Regions from separate parts of the Micromonospora polyrhachis genome, predicted to be linked through region 1. Evidence: riboswitches for the same ligand, from Rfam matches in the RefSeq annotation. Region 1 holds a riboswitch; each other region holds the start of a gene.

What was found. A riboswitch is a leader RNA that binds a small molecule or an ion and turns the genes downstream of it on or off. The one in region 1 is predicted to bind cobalamin.
Region 2: another riboswitch for cobalamin. It lies ahead of FHR38_RS01380 (ribonucleoside triphosphate reductase); the one in region 1 lies ahead of FHR38_RS31015 (acyl-CoA thioesterase).
Region 3: another riboswitch for cobalamin. It lies ahead of metE (5-methyltetrahydropteroyltriglutamate--homocysteine S-methyltransferase); the one in region 1 lies ahead of FHR38_RS31015 (acyl-CoA thioesterase).

The regions. Positions count from the first base shown of each region.
Region 1 covers NZ_JACHJW010000001.1:7,022,203-7,026,951, reverse strand. The annotation lists gene FHR38_RS31030 (globin domain-containing protein) at 1-1,074, shown strand, start outside; gene FHR38_RS31025 (oxidoreductase) at 1,237-2,118, shown strand; gene FHR38_RS31020 (LysE family translocator) at 2,222-2,848, opposite strand; gene FHR38_RS31015 (acyl-CoA thioesterase) at 2,852-3,298, opposite strand; cobalamin riboswitch at 3,512-3,738, opposite strand; gene FHR38_RS31010 (hypothetical protein) at 3,826-4,434, opposite strand.
Region 2 covers NZ_JACHJW010000001.1:371,898-376,646, reverse strand. The annotation lists gene FHR38_RS33040 (DEAD/DEAH box helicase) at 1-1,459, opposite strand, end outside; cobalamin riboswitch at 1,811-1,955, shown strand; gene FHR38_RS01380 (ribonucleoside triphosphate reductase) at 2,004-3,791, shown strand; gene FHR38_RS01375 (anaerobic ribonucleoside-triphosphate reductase activating protein) at 3,788-4,378, shown strand.
Region 3 covers NZ_JACHJW010000001.1:39,159-43,907, reverse strand. The annotation lists gene FHR38_RS00210 (ribonucleoside-diphosphate reductase subunit alpha) at 1-2,149, shown strand, start outside; gene FHR38_RS00205 (ribonucleotide-diphosphate reductase subunit beta) at 2,188-3,198, shown strand; cobalamin riboswitch at 3,502-3,712, shown strand; gene metE (5-methyltetrahydropteroyltriglutamate--homocysteine S-methyltransferase) at 3,828-4,749, shown strand, end outside.

The sequences.
Region 1 (4,749 bases):
CAGGCCACCGGGCAGCAACGTCAGGCGTTGGCCGCCTCCGTGGTCGCGTACGCCGAGCGACTTGTCGGCGACACCGCAGCGCCGTGGAACGCGATACTCGACCGCATCGCGCACAAACATGCCTCACTCGGGATCACCCCGGCCCAGTACACGATCGTCGGTCGGAACCTGATCGCGGCGGTAGGCGAGGTGCTCGGCGAGGCGGTGACGCCGGAGATCGCCGCCGCGTGGGACGAGACGTACTGGTTGATGGCCTGCGAGCTGGTCGCCCGCGAATCGCGGCTCTACCACACCGCCGGCGTGGGCCTCGACGTCGACGTCTGGCATTCGTGGCGGGTGACCGGGCGGACCGATGAGACCGGCGACGTCGTGTCGTTCCGCCTGGCCCCCGCCGACGGCACCCCGGCACCGTCCTTCACCCCCGGCCAGTACGTCTCCGTCGCGGTCGACCTCACCGAGGACGATCAGCAGATCCGGCAGTACAGCCTCTCCGGTCGTCCGGGTGCCGCCGAGTGGCAGATCACCGTCAAGCGGATACGTGCCACCGCCGACAGCCCCGCCGGAGCGGTCTCAACCTACCTGCACGAGCAGGTTTCGGTGGGCGACACGCTGCGGCTCAGCCCTGCCTTCGGTGAGGTGAGCGCGGTCGCCGGAGACGGCCCGCTGGTGCTGATCAGCGCCGGCATCGGCCTCACACCCGCCATGTCCGCACTGGAGTACGTCGCCGAGACCACTCCGGACCGGGCGGTGCTCCTGGCCCACGCCGACCGCAGCGAGAGCCACCACGCCCTGCGTCAGCATCTGCCCCGGTTCTTGGAGCAACTGCCAAACCTGCGGGTCAACCTCTGGTACGAGGATGTCACCTCCGACTGCTGGTTGCCGACGGCGCAGGTGAAGGCGGGCTGGATCGACCCGGATCTCATTCCGCTGGAGGTCGCCTCGGAGGTCGACGTCCACCTGTGTGGTCCGTTGCCGTTCATGACCCTGGTCCGCGGCAACCTGCTCACCCGGGGCGTACCTGTGGAGCGGATCGGCTACGAGGTCTTCGGCCCCGGGATGCTGCACGGCGCCTGATCGGCCTGGCGGCAGGCCACCAGCGGCCGCGCCCGAAGTGTGACGCGGAGGCGATGCGAGAGCCGTACCGCCGCACAAATTGTATTTCCGGCGATTTGTTGCCCGGTCGGCCCCTACCAGCCCGGGCAGCAACTTCCACGTGGCAGGCTGCCCGCCGTGGACATGGATATCACCGCGGCTTCGGCGGGCACCTGGACCCTGGGAGATCTGACCGTCAACCGGATGGGATTCGGCGCGATGCGCCTGACCGGTGACGCCGACGGCGTACCCAGCGATCGCGGCCAGGCGATCGGGCTCCTGCGGCGAGCGATCGAACTCGGCGTCAATCACATCGATACCGCCGCGTTCTACTTCTCGCCGTTGCGCTCGGCCAACGAGCTGATCAACCGAGCGTTGGCGCCGTATCCGGATGATCTGGTCATCACCACCAAGGTCGGGCCGGGCCGGGACCCGTCGGGGGCATGGCTGCCGCCGGCCCGGCCCGAGCAACTGCGCGGCCAGGTCGAGGAGAACCTGCGTCAGCTCGGGCGCGACCATCTCGATGTGGTCAACCTGCGGGTCCACGGCCCCGAGTCGATTGCCGAGCGGTTCGGCGCACTGGCGGAGCTGCGTGACGCGGGCCTGATCCGCCATCTGGGCATCTCCAACATCAGGCCCGAACATCTTGCCGAGGCCCAGGCCATCGCGCCGGTGGTATGCGTGCAGAACCCGTACGGCATCGGGTTCCGCCGGCATACCGATGACCTCCTGCGCGCCTGTGGTGCACAGGGCATCGCCTTCGTACCCTTTTTCGCCATCGCCGGTGCCGGCCGTGAGGCGGGCGCGAGCAGCACGGACCGCACCGAGATACTCGACATCGCCCGAGCCCACGGCACGACGGCTGCGCAGGTCCGGTTGGCCTGGACGTTGCAGCGTGGCCAGCACGTGCTGGCCATACCGGGTACCGGTAACCCCGAACATCTGGTCGCCAACATCGCGGCGGGCGCGCTACGACTCTCCGCGGATGAGATGGCCTGCCTCGATTCGCTTGCGGTTGACGCCTAGGGGCAGGGCACGGCGGTGAGGACCTGCCGAACGGTGAGGACCTGCTGGACTGGGAGATGACCTTGCCCGGGTGGGGTCGACGGACCCCACCCGGCGTCCCCGGTCAGCCCAGGGCCAGGCGCAGTCCCAGGCCGATGAAGGCGACCGTGCAGATCCGGCTGACCCGTCGGGACCAACGGTCGGTGGAGACGCGACCGGAGAGGCGGCCGGCCAGCATGCCCAGGCCGATGTCGACGGTCAGCTGCACCAGCACGAACAGCGCACCGAGGGTGACCAGTTGCGCCGTGACGTTGCCGGCGGACGCGTCCACGAACTGGGGGAGGAACGCGACGCTGAACAGGATCATCTTCGGGTTGAGCAGGTTGGTCATGAGCCCCCGGCTGAAGGCCCGGCGCAACTCGGCGTTGGCCGGTCCGGCCAGGTCGGTACCCGGCTGCGGACTTCGGCGTAGTGCGAGCAGGCCGAGCAGAACCAGGTACGCCGCACCACCCCATCTGATCGCGGTGAACAGCACCGGCGAGGTGGCGATCACCGTGGCCAGTCCCAGCACGACGGCCAGGACGTGGATGGCCTCGCCGACGGCGACGCCGACCGCGGCGACGACTCCGGCGCGGACGCCGTACCGGGCGGCGTTGGCCAGGACGAACATCATGTCCGGTCCGGGCGTGATCATGAGAAGGGTGATCGCGGCGAGGTAGCCGACCAGCACACTGGTGGAGACGGGGCCCACGACTCAGCCCTCGGTGGTGTGCTGGAGGAGTGCCTGCCGTAGGGTCAGCCGGTGCTCACGCCGGATCCGGGCCTCCCGGTAGCGGCGCCGGTCGTCGTCCGTCTCCGGTAGCAGGGCGGGGACGGCACGCGGCCGACCCGCGTTGTCCACGGCGACCATGACCAGGTGCGCGGTGGCTACCGTGTCGGCCGGTACCGCCCGGTCCCACCGATCGGCGGTGACCCTGACGGCGACCTCCATCGAGCTACGGCCGGCCCAGGTGATCCGCGCGTCGACGTGTACGACGTCGCCGACGCGTACCGCCCGCAGGAAGGCGGTCTCATCGATGGCGGCGGTCACCGCCGGACCATCGGAGTGCCGGGCGGCCACGACGCCGGCAACGGAGTCGATGAGGTTGAGGATCCGGCCGCCGTGGACGGTACCCATCAGGTTGGTGTGGTGCTGGTCCATGATCTGCGACAGGGTCAGGTGCGAGGCCGAAGGCGGTCGGCCGTCGCCGACGTCGGGCGGGGAAACGATGGTGGTGGTCACAACTACAGTCCGTCCCTCGAGAACCGAACCGTCGATCCCCGGGAGGCAGCGGCCTGCCACGTCGCGGCACCAGCCGGCCACGGCGCGTCGTCCGCCCGGCCCACCCGCGAAGCCGACGGCTGCGCACACGGGTTCGTGTACGCAGCGCGGGCAGGTCTTCGGACTCGCGGGCATCGCATCGGAGACAGCCTCCGATGGCGTCCTACTGGCCGTCGCTTCCCAGACGTGCTTCGTCCAGTGCGTCTGACGGCGGTCGTTCCCGCTCACCGCTGCGGGGCAGTCCCGGACTCTCACCGGGTTCCCTCTTACGCCGCCCGAGCAGCCAATACCCGGGGCGGACCAGCGCCGTGGACGAGCATAGCCGGCCGGGGACGGGCCAGCGCGCAGGTGTCCTGCGGATCGTCACCAAGGCTGCCCCGCTTTGGTCGCGCTAGCCTCTGGTGGCGCTAGTACTGCATGACGCAGTAGACGACGACCGGGTCGGTGAACCGATACCAGCGGTTCCATTTGTAGTCGCGGGTGCACTGGCGGTCGTTGGCGGCGCCGGGAACGATGTCGATGATGTGGACGGTGCCCTTTGCCTTGCATTTCGACGCAGCCACGATCCAGCCGTTACCCTTCGGGAACTTGTAACAGTAGAAGCGCACCAGGTGTAGTTCCAGACACAGTCGATAGCCATCTTCGGTAATGTATGCGGCTTTGGGGTTTGCGCAGTCGTTCCGCTCGTAGTCCACCGAGAGCACCCGGTAGGTGCCACGAGTGCCGTTGCAGTTGCCGACCCCCTGGAAGTCGCCCTGCTCGCTGACAGCGATGCACTGCCCGATCTTCGCCGGCGGGGGCGGCGGTGCCTTGGTTGTCGGGAGTCGGTTCGGCGAGTCCGTCTCCGTCTTGGACGGTGTCGGGTAATTGGTCCTTCGCGGGGTGGGCGAGGTCCACGGGTCAGTATCACCGGTCGCCTGATTCTGCCGGTCGTCCTTGGCGTTGAAGAAGGCCACCGCGGCCACCGCGATCCCGCAGGTTCCCAGTAGGCACAGTGCCAGCACCCCGGCGATCACCCCGATGATGAGGGGGCCATTGCGCTTCGGAGGCATTGGCGGTGGTAGCGGGGTGCCCGGTCCCGGTGGAAGGACGCTGGGATCTACGGACCACTGTGTCGTGTCCGGATCTGGCGGAATCGCACCCGGCGGCTGGGGCACACCCGGCGGCGGAGGGGTCGTCACGGGCAGAGTCTCACATAGACCGACCGGAGTGTGCCAACCAGCTGTCCCCACCGTACCGGGCCAACCGTCGACCCATGACAGCCACCACCAGCAGGGACACCCGGAGCGAGAGGGCGGTCTCGGTCATGAGCACGGAGGGCCGTGCGTCCA
Region 2 (4,749 bases), 6.7 Mb from region 1:
CAGTGCGCCACGCCAGCCGTTGTTCGCCGAACCCCGCCGTCGGATCCGGCAACTCCGTCAGCCGTACGGCCCGATCCACCACTACTGCGGCGACCAGGTCGCGCAGCATGGTGGTCTTGCCTGTGCCAGGCGGCCCGTTCACGGCGAAGACGCCGCCCGGCCCGCCGAGCCGATCCATCACTGCATTGATAGCCAGCTGTTGGCTTGCCGCCAGCGGATGGCTGACCTTGGCAGGCCACCGCCCGACGGGGATCCGCGTCGGTGCCAGCTGTTCCAGCAACGCGTCCTGCACGTCGGAATCTCTTACATTGCGTCGGCGAATCCTCGTTAGCGCGTCATTGGGAGTCAGGAAGTCCGCCAGCGCGGGTCCATAGTCGCCGTCGGCGACCGCGTCGGCGACCTGGGCCAGGTCATTCATATAGAAGCTGTTGAGGAAATCCACCTGTACGTCGTGCGCCCGCTTCCGCCCAACGCGTTCGCTGTGCACGCGAAGCCCTGCCGGAGCCAGCACGTCGGCCACGCCCAACTGCCCGACGGCCAGGCTGACCAGGGCCAACAGAGTCGCCTGATCCACCGGGCGGCTCACCACCACCCCCTCTTCGGCCAACGCCTGCGCTACCGCATCGTCCTCAGCGGCAGCCACCATCTCGCACGCCGCCGTGACGAACTGGTTCGCCGCCGCATCGAAGCCCTCCAGCCAGCCCGAGGCACCTGGCCCGGGTCGCCGCACCCGTCCCACCGCCCACGCGGCCGTCGACAACACCAGCGACCCCAGCAGCAACCGGCCATCCTCAGTCACCGCCGCAGCGAACAGCGCACTGTTGCCGCGCGGCGCACGCTCATCCGTATCCGGTCCCGAGTCGCCGAATACCCGCTCCAATGTCCCGTGTAGCCGGTCCAGTTCGAACACCCCGCCGTACACGGAATGCCGCCAGACCAAGTCTTTCCGCATAGCCTCTCGGCCCAACGGGTGCCCAGCCTCCCACGGCAGATGCTGCCCCGGCCGCACCTCATATCGGCGTTCCCGAGGATTCGGCGGATCCAGCTTCTGCGCATCGAACAGCTCCACGGACCGCCAGAACTGCAACACCAGCGCCCGCTGAGCATCCTCTCCGGCCGCCGCCGACGGCCTGAAGGGCCTTGCCGAAGCCGTCGAAGTCTCCTGCGCGGCCCTGCTCAACACCGGCTGCCGGACATCGTCGTACTTCCTCGCCCCCAGGTCGGCCAGCGTGAACGTCGCCGGGCACCCCGGACACACCAATGCGACATACCGCTGCGTCCGACCCGCCCGCTCGTACGGCTTGCGGAAGCTGTGCAGCGCGCCAGCGCAGCGAGGGCAAGCCCGGCCGACCCGCTCCTCGTACGACCACCCCGGCTCGGTGAAGCGCGCGTGCGCCGACGTCGGCCGCACACCCCACCGCTCAAACGCCAACCCCTGCACCGAACCCTTGTCACCCACCAGCCAACCCTCACCTTCACGAATGGCTGAAACGCGCATCACTGTAGGCAACCAGCACGGCTTGTGGTCAACCGGCGAGGTGCACCCTGTGGACGACCACAGGGATATCCACAGGTACGGCCTGGACCGCCCCGCTCGTCTCTCCACCGCTCCATGTGAGTAGCTCGGCTCCCATACGAACCACACAGCACCGTCTACTTCTACTGCTTGGCAGCGAGAACGCTCGGTCTGACTGCGGGTGAGGTCCTCTGTGGAAATGTGCTCCGGGTGGATCACGGGACCTAAGTCCTGCCCTCAAGGTCGAAAGTCACTCAACATATTGCGGCGGCTTATCGCTTCAACCCCCAGGTGTAGTGTTTTGGCGGTCGGTTCGGCAGGCAGTCGTATAGGCCTGTCGAGGCAACAGGGAACCCGGTGGGAATCCGGGGCTGCCCCGCAACGGTGAGCGGCCGCATGACGGTCCGAGCCCGATACCTGCCGGCACCTCCCGCGCATCTGGGCGCGGTGAGGTCTCTTCTCCGTACCGCCTCGTGGGAGGGCTGACGTGACACAGATCAACGCCGTGGACTCGGTGACCGAGTATTTGGACCGTAGCGACTGGCGGGTCACCGCCAACGCGAATCAGGGCTACTCGCTCGGGGGACTCATCCTGAACACGGCTGGCAAGGTGGTCGCCAACTACTGGCTCGACCAGGTCTATCCCGAGGCCATCGGCCGCGCCCATCGCGAAGGCGACTTCCATATCCACGACCTGGACATGCTCTCGGGTTACTGCGCAGGATGGTCCCTGCGCACCCTGCTGACCGAGGGTTTCAACGGGGTGCCCGGTCAGATCGACTCGGCGCCACCGAGGCACTTCTCCTCGGCGGTCGGACAGATCGTCAACTTTCTCGGCACGCTACAGAACGAATGGGCCGGTGCCCAGGCGTTCAGCTCCTTCGACACCTACATGGCGCCGTTCGTGCGCAAGGACTCCATGACGTACGAGGAGGTGCACCAGTGCATGCAGGAGATGGTGCACAACCTCAACGTGCCATCCCGTTGGGGCACCCAGACGCCGTTCACCAACCTTACCTTCGACTGGACCTGCCCCGAGGACCTTCGCGAGCAGGCACCGGAGATCGACGGTGCGGAGATGGACTTCACCTACGGGGATCTGCAGGCCGAGATGGACCTGGTCAACCGCGCGTACATCGAGGTCATGACGACGGGTGACGCGACCGGTCGGGTCTTCACTTTCCCGATCCCCACCTACAACATCACCAAGGACTTCCCCTGGGAGAGCGAGAACGCCGAGCGGCTGTTCGCCATGACCGCGAAGTACGGGCTCCCGTACTTCCAGAACTTCATCAATTCCGACCTCGACCCCGGCATGATCCGCTCGATGTGCTGCCGCCTGCAACTGAACCTCACCGAGCTGCTCAAGCGCGGCAACGGTCTGTTCGGCAGCGCCGAGCAGACCGGCTCCCTGGGTGTGGTCACCGTCAACTGCGCCCGCCTCGGATACCTGTACGCGGGTGACGAGCAGGGCCTGTTAGAGGCCCTCGACCGGCTGTTGGAGCTCGCCCGCGACAGCCTGGAGATCAAGCGGGTCACGGTCCAGGATCTGATCGACGAGGGCCTCTTTCCCTACACCAAGCGTTACATGGGTACGCTGCGTAATCATTTCTCGACCATCGGCGTCAACGGCATCAACGAGATGATCCGCAACTTCACGCACGACGCGTACGACATCACCGCCCCGGCGGGGCATGCTCTTGCCGTGCGGCTTCTCGACCACGTACGAACCCGCATGGTCGAGTTCCAGGAGCAGACCGGTCACCTCTACAACCTGGAGGCGACCCCGGCCGAGGGCACCACCTACCGCTTCGCGAAGGAGGACCGACGCCGGTTCCCCCGGATTCTGCAGGCGGGCACCGACGAGAACCCGTACTACACCAACTCCTCGCAACTACCCGTGGGCTGGACCGACGACCCGTTCGAGGCACTGGAACGGCAGGACGAACTGCAGACCAGGTACACCGGCGGCACGGTGCTCCACCTGTACATGTCCGAGCGGATCTCCACCGTGGCCGCGTGCCGCACCCTGGTACGCCGCTCACTGGAGCGGTTCTCGCTGCCCTATCTGACGGTGACACCGACCTTCTCGATCTGTCCCGAACATGGCTATCTGGCTGGGGAGCACACCACCTGTCCGACGTGCGGCGGAGACTGCGAGGTGTGGACCCGTGTCATGGGCTACCACCGTCCCGTCTCCTCCTTCAACATCGGCAAGAAGGGCGAGCATGCCGAGCGGGTGCACTTCCAGGAGAAGGTGGCGGTTCCCGCGTGATCCGCATTGGCGGCTGGTCCCGGCTGTCCACCTGCGACTGGCCGGGCCGCCTCGTCACCACCGTCTTCTGCCAGGGCTGCCCCTGGCGTTGCGGCTACTGCCACAATCCGGAGCTGCTCGACCCGCGCGCCGAACCGGCCGTGCGATGGGAAACGGTGACAACCCACCTCGCCCGTCGCCAGGGCCTGCTGGACGGTGTGGTCTTCTCCGGCGGTGAGCCGCTGCTGCAGCCGCGTCTTGCCGAGGCGATGCACGAGGTACGGACCCTCGGCTACACGGTGGGCCTGCACACCGGCGGCGGTTACCCGCGCCGCTTTGGACAGATCCTGGACCAAGGCCTGGTGGACTGGGTGGGCTTCGACATCAAGGCATCCCCAGATGCGTACGACGATGTGACCGGCGTACCCAACAGTGCGGGCCCCGCACTGCGAAGTCTGCGCCATCTGCTCGACTCCCACGTCGCCCACCAGTTGCGCACCACGGTCGACCCAACCCTGCTCGACGACGGCAACGTCACCGAGCTGAGGATCTGGCTAACCCGGCAAGGTATACGTGATCACGTGTGGCAGGAGGCACGGGGCAGGTGAAGAGGCCCAAGAGCACGGCGAATGCCGGTACGACAGGTTTCTTTCGTCCCTCCCGCCCTGCTGGCTGCTGAGCACGGCACAGAAGTCCCTGGCGTCCGAGGGCTGATTCGTCAACGCATCATGTGCCGACTGGCCGGCACATGATGCGAGCTGCCGGCCAGTCGGCAGCTCGCGGGAGGTGCCCAGCGGAGAACGCGATGTGGGCCACCTTCCCGTTCGAGAACATCGGTGACACGGTGGCCGGCATGCGCGACAAGACCGCGATCAAGCCGGTCCTCATTTTTGGCTGACCGGCAGCCCGGCTGCTGGTTGGTCGCCAGGCCCCGATTCAACTCGATGCCGGTCGCCTGGTGTCGGAGACACCCACCGCT
Region 3 (4,749 bases), 7.0 Mb from region 1:
GACGGCGGCCGAGCTGATCGGTGAGGAGCCGCAGTATTCCAGGCTGGCGGCGCGGCTGCTCGCGGCGTTCGTGGACAAGGAGGTCCGCGGTCAGGGGGTGGCGAGTTTCAGCCAGTCCATCCGGTACGCGCACGGTCTTGGCCTGATCGGGGATGCGACCGCCGCTTTCGTCGCCCGTAACGCGCGCAAGCTGGACGACGCCGTCGACCCGGATGGCGATCTGCGGTTTGAGTACTTCGGACTGCGTACGGTCGCGGATCGGTACCTGCTGCGGCACCCGGAGTCTCGTCTGGTGGTAGAGACGTCCCAGTACTGGCTGTTGCGGGTCGCGTGCGGGCTGTCGCAGACGCCGGGTGAGGCGATCGACTTCTACCGTCTGATGTCCAGCCTGGCGTATCTGCCCAGTTCGCCGACCTTGTTCAACTCCGGCACCCGGCACACCCAGATGTCCTCCTGCTTCCTGGTGGACTCTCCCCGCGACGAACTCGACTCGATCTACGAGCGCTACCACCAGGTCGCCAAGCTGTCGAAGTTCTCCGGTGGCATCGGCATCGCCTGGTCCCGCGTCCGTAGCCGCGGTGCCCTCATCCGCGGGACCAACGGCAAGTCGAACGGCATCGTGCCGTTCCTCAAGACGCTCGACGCCGGAGTGGCGGCCGTGAACCAGGGCGGCCGGCGCAAGGGCGCGGCCTGCGTCTACCTGGAGCCGTGGCATCCGGACGTCGAGGAGTTCCTGGAGTTACGTGACAACACCGGCGAGGACTCCCGGCGTACGCACAACCTGAACCTGGCCAACTGGATCCCGGACGAGTTCATGCGCCGGGTCGAGGCAGACGACGACTGGTCGCTGATCGATCCCACCGACGCGCCCGAGCTGCCCGACCTTTTCGGCGACGCCTTCGACGAGGCGTACCGGGCGGCTGAGAAGAAGGCTGTCCGGACGGTCAAGGCCCGGGACCTGTATGGGCGGATGATGCGCACCCTGGCGCAGACCGGCAACGGGTGGATGACGTTCAAGGACGCGTCCAACCGGCTGTCCAACCAGACCGGAGCGCCGGGCAACACGATCCACCTGTCCAATCTGTGCACCGAGATCCTGGAGGTGAACAACGACACCGAGACCGCGGTCTGCAACCTGGGCTCGGTCAACCTCGGTGCCCACCTCACCGCCGAGGGCATCGACTGGGAGAAACTACGGGCAACGGTACGCACCGCCGTGGTGTTCCTCGACCGGGTGATCGACATCAACTACTACCCGGCCGCGCAGGCGGCGGCGTCCAATCCGCGTTGGCGGCCGGTCGGGCTCGGACTGATGGGCCTGCAGGACGCGTTCTTCGCCCTGCGCCTGCCGTTCGACTCTCCGCAGGCCCGGGAACTGTCGACCAGGGTGCAGGAGGAGATCCTCCTGACCGCCCTGGAGACCTCAGCCGGGCTTGCCGAGCGGTTCGGCCCCCATCCGGCCTACGCCGAGACCCGTGCGGCCCGCGGTGAACTGCACCCCGACCTGTGGGGTGCCGAGCCAGCCCAGGTCGACCGGTGGGCCGCGTTGCGATCGTCGATCGCGGCGCACGGCCTGCGGAACTCGCTGCTGGTGGCGATCGCGCCGACCGCCACGATCGCCTCGATCGCCGGCTGCTACGAGTGCATCGAACCGCAGGTGTCCAACCTGTTCAAGCGCGAGACGATGTCCGGAGAGTTTCTCCAGATCAACACGTACCTCGTCAATGAGCTGAAGCAGCGAGGGCTGTGGACGGCGGCGATCCGGGACCAGATCAAACGGGCGGATGGATCGGTGCAGGGAATCTCCGACCTCCCCGTCGAGGTACGGGAACTGTTCCGCACCGCGTGGGAACTGCCGCAACGGGCCCTGATCGACCTGGCTGCCGCCCGCGCACCGTTCATCGACCAGTCCCAGTCGCTGAACCTGTTCATGAGTGCGCCGACCATCGGCAAACTCTCGTCGATGTACCTGTACGCCTGGAAATCGGGACTGAAGACCACCTACTACCTGCGGTCCCGTCCCGCGACCCGCATCCAGCAGGCCACCGTCGCCGTCACCCCGGCCGCCAAGCCGATCGTCGCGGTGAGCGACGAGGAGGCGCTGGCCTGCTCCCTGGAAAACCCCGAAAGCTGTGAGGCCTGCCAGTGACCACCATTCCCGAATCCCGCACCAGCACCAGCACCACGATGGGGGAGCGGCACATGCTGCTCGACCCTGGCATGGATCTGACCCTCCGGCCGATGCGCTATCCGCGGTTCTTCGACCGGTTCAAGGACGCCATCAAGAACACCTGGACCGTCGAGGAGGTCGACCTGCACTCCGACCTCGCCGACCTGGCCAAGCTGTCCCCGGCCGAGCAGCACCTGGTGTCCCGGCTGGTGGCGTTCTTCGCCACCGGCGACACCATCGTCGCCAACAACCTGGTGCTCAACCTCTACCAGCACGTCAACTCCCCGGAAGGCCGCCTCTATCTCTCCCGTCAGCTGTACGAGGAGGCCGTGCACGTCCAGTTCTACCTGAACCTGCTCGACACGTACGTGCCCGACGAGAAGGAACGGTTCGCGGCGTTCGCAGCGGTGGAGAACATCCCCTCGATCGCCCGCAAGGCCGAGTTCTGCTTCAAATGGATCGATTCCCTCTCCGAACTGCGTGAGCTGAGGACTCGCGAGGACCGGCGGGCGTTCCTGCTCAACCTGATCTGCTTCGCCGCCTGCATCGAAGGACTGTTCTTCTACGGCGCGTTCGCCTACGTCTACTTCCTGCGTTCCCGGGGAGTGCTACACGGCCTCGCGTCGGGCACCAACTGGGTGTTCCGCGACGAGTCCATGCACATGGCCTTCGCCTTCGACGTCGTGGACACCGTACGCGCCGAAGAACCGGACCTCTTCGACGCCGACATGGAACAGCAGGTCAAGGACATGCTGGCCGAAGCCGTCGAATGCGAGGTGCAGTTCGCCGCCGACCTGCTCGAACAGGGCGTATCCGGGATGTCACTGCCCGACATGCGGGAATATCTACAGCACGTCGCCGACCGGCGCCTGGCCATGCTCGGCATCGAACCGATCTACGGCAGCCGCAACCCGTTCGCGTTCATGGAACTCCAGGACGTCCAGGAACTGTCGAACTTCTTTGAGCGGCGGGTGTCCGCCTACCAGGTCGGCGTGACCGGCTCGGTCAGCTTCGACGACGAGTTCTGATTCGCCGGCATCCTCTGATTCGACGATGTCCGCTGACCGGAGAGGCCGGTCTGCTGTCCTGGGCGGCGCTGCCGCCCAGGACAGCAACCACCCGGTCACAGCCATCCGCCACCGGTCGGAACACATCGGCCATGGCGCGAATCTCCGCAGGACAGGCCCGGACGTCACGACGCCCATATCGACCTTCCGGTCCAGGTGGCACCGTCTGATGCCACGGACGTCGAACGACAGGTCAACCCGACACCGCCCAGACACCGTCCCGAACATCGGACAGTCTGGCGCCGATCCCACCATCAGGCCCGTACGATGGCGGACGGTGCTGGTTCGCCCCACCCCGCAGGGTGGGGCGTCGCAAGAGGGAACCCGGTGAGAGACCGGGACTGCCCCGCAGCGGTGAGTGGGAACGACCGCCGTCAACGAAGCACTGGACCGGAAGGTCTGGGAAGCGACGGCCAGTAGGCGACCTGGTGTCATGCCCGCGAGTCCGAAGACCTGCCAGCGCTGCGCACACCACCCGGTGTGCGCCGCCGGCGGCCTCTCGGGAGGGTCAGGGCGGAAGCCGGTACCTCGCCGTACCCTGCCTTCCCCTCCCGTGCCCGCCGGGCACCTCGAGGGAAGGACCCCCTTTGATGAGTACCAGTACCGCATTCGGCCAGAGCACCGTGCTCGGCTATCCGCGCATCGGCGCCAACCGGGAGCTGAAGAACGCCGTCGAGGCGTACTGGGCCGGCAGAATCGACGCCGACCACCTGGAGAAGACTGCCGCCGGGCTACGCGCCGAGGTGTGGCGAACGCTGGCCAATGCCCGCCTCGACGCGATCCCGTCGAACACGTTCTCCTACTACGACCACATGCTCGACACCGCCGTCGCCGTCGGCGCGATCCCCGGTCGCTTCGCCCGGCTCGGGCTTTCCCCACTGGACACCTACTTCGCGATGGCCCGTGGCGTCGACGCCGAGCCCGCGCTGGAACTGACGAAGTGGTTCGACACCAACTACCACTACCTGGTGCCGGAGATCGGTCCGGACACCGTCTTCACCGCGAACCCGACCAAGGCACTGCGCGAGTACACCGAAGCCCGCGAACTGGGTATCACCACCCGACCGGTGCTGGTCGGGCCAGGCACGTTCCTGCTACTGGCCAAGGGCAATGACCCGTTTGCCCGCCTCGACGACCTCGTCGAGGCGTACGCCGGGATCCTCACCGCCCTGGCCCAGGTGGGCGTGGCCTGGGTGCAGCTCGACGAGCCTGCGTACGTCGTCGACCGCAGCCCGGCCGAGATCGACGCCCTGCACCGCGCCTACACCCGACTCGGTGAGATCGCGCCCCGGCCACGGATCTTCGTCGCCACCTACTTCGGCGAGCTCGGTGACGCCCTGCCGGCGCTGCTGGACACCCCCGTCGAGGCGATCGGCCTGGACCTGGTTGCCGGGCCCGGCAACCTCGACCGGCTCGCCGCCGCCGGTCCGCTACGGGGCAAGACGATCGTCGCCGGCCTGGTCGACGGCCGCAACATCTGGCGTAGCGACCTGCGGGCCGCCGTCGCCGCCG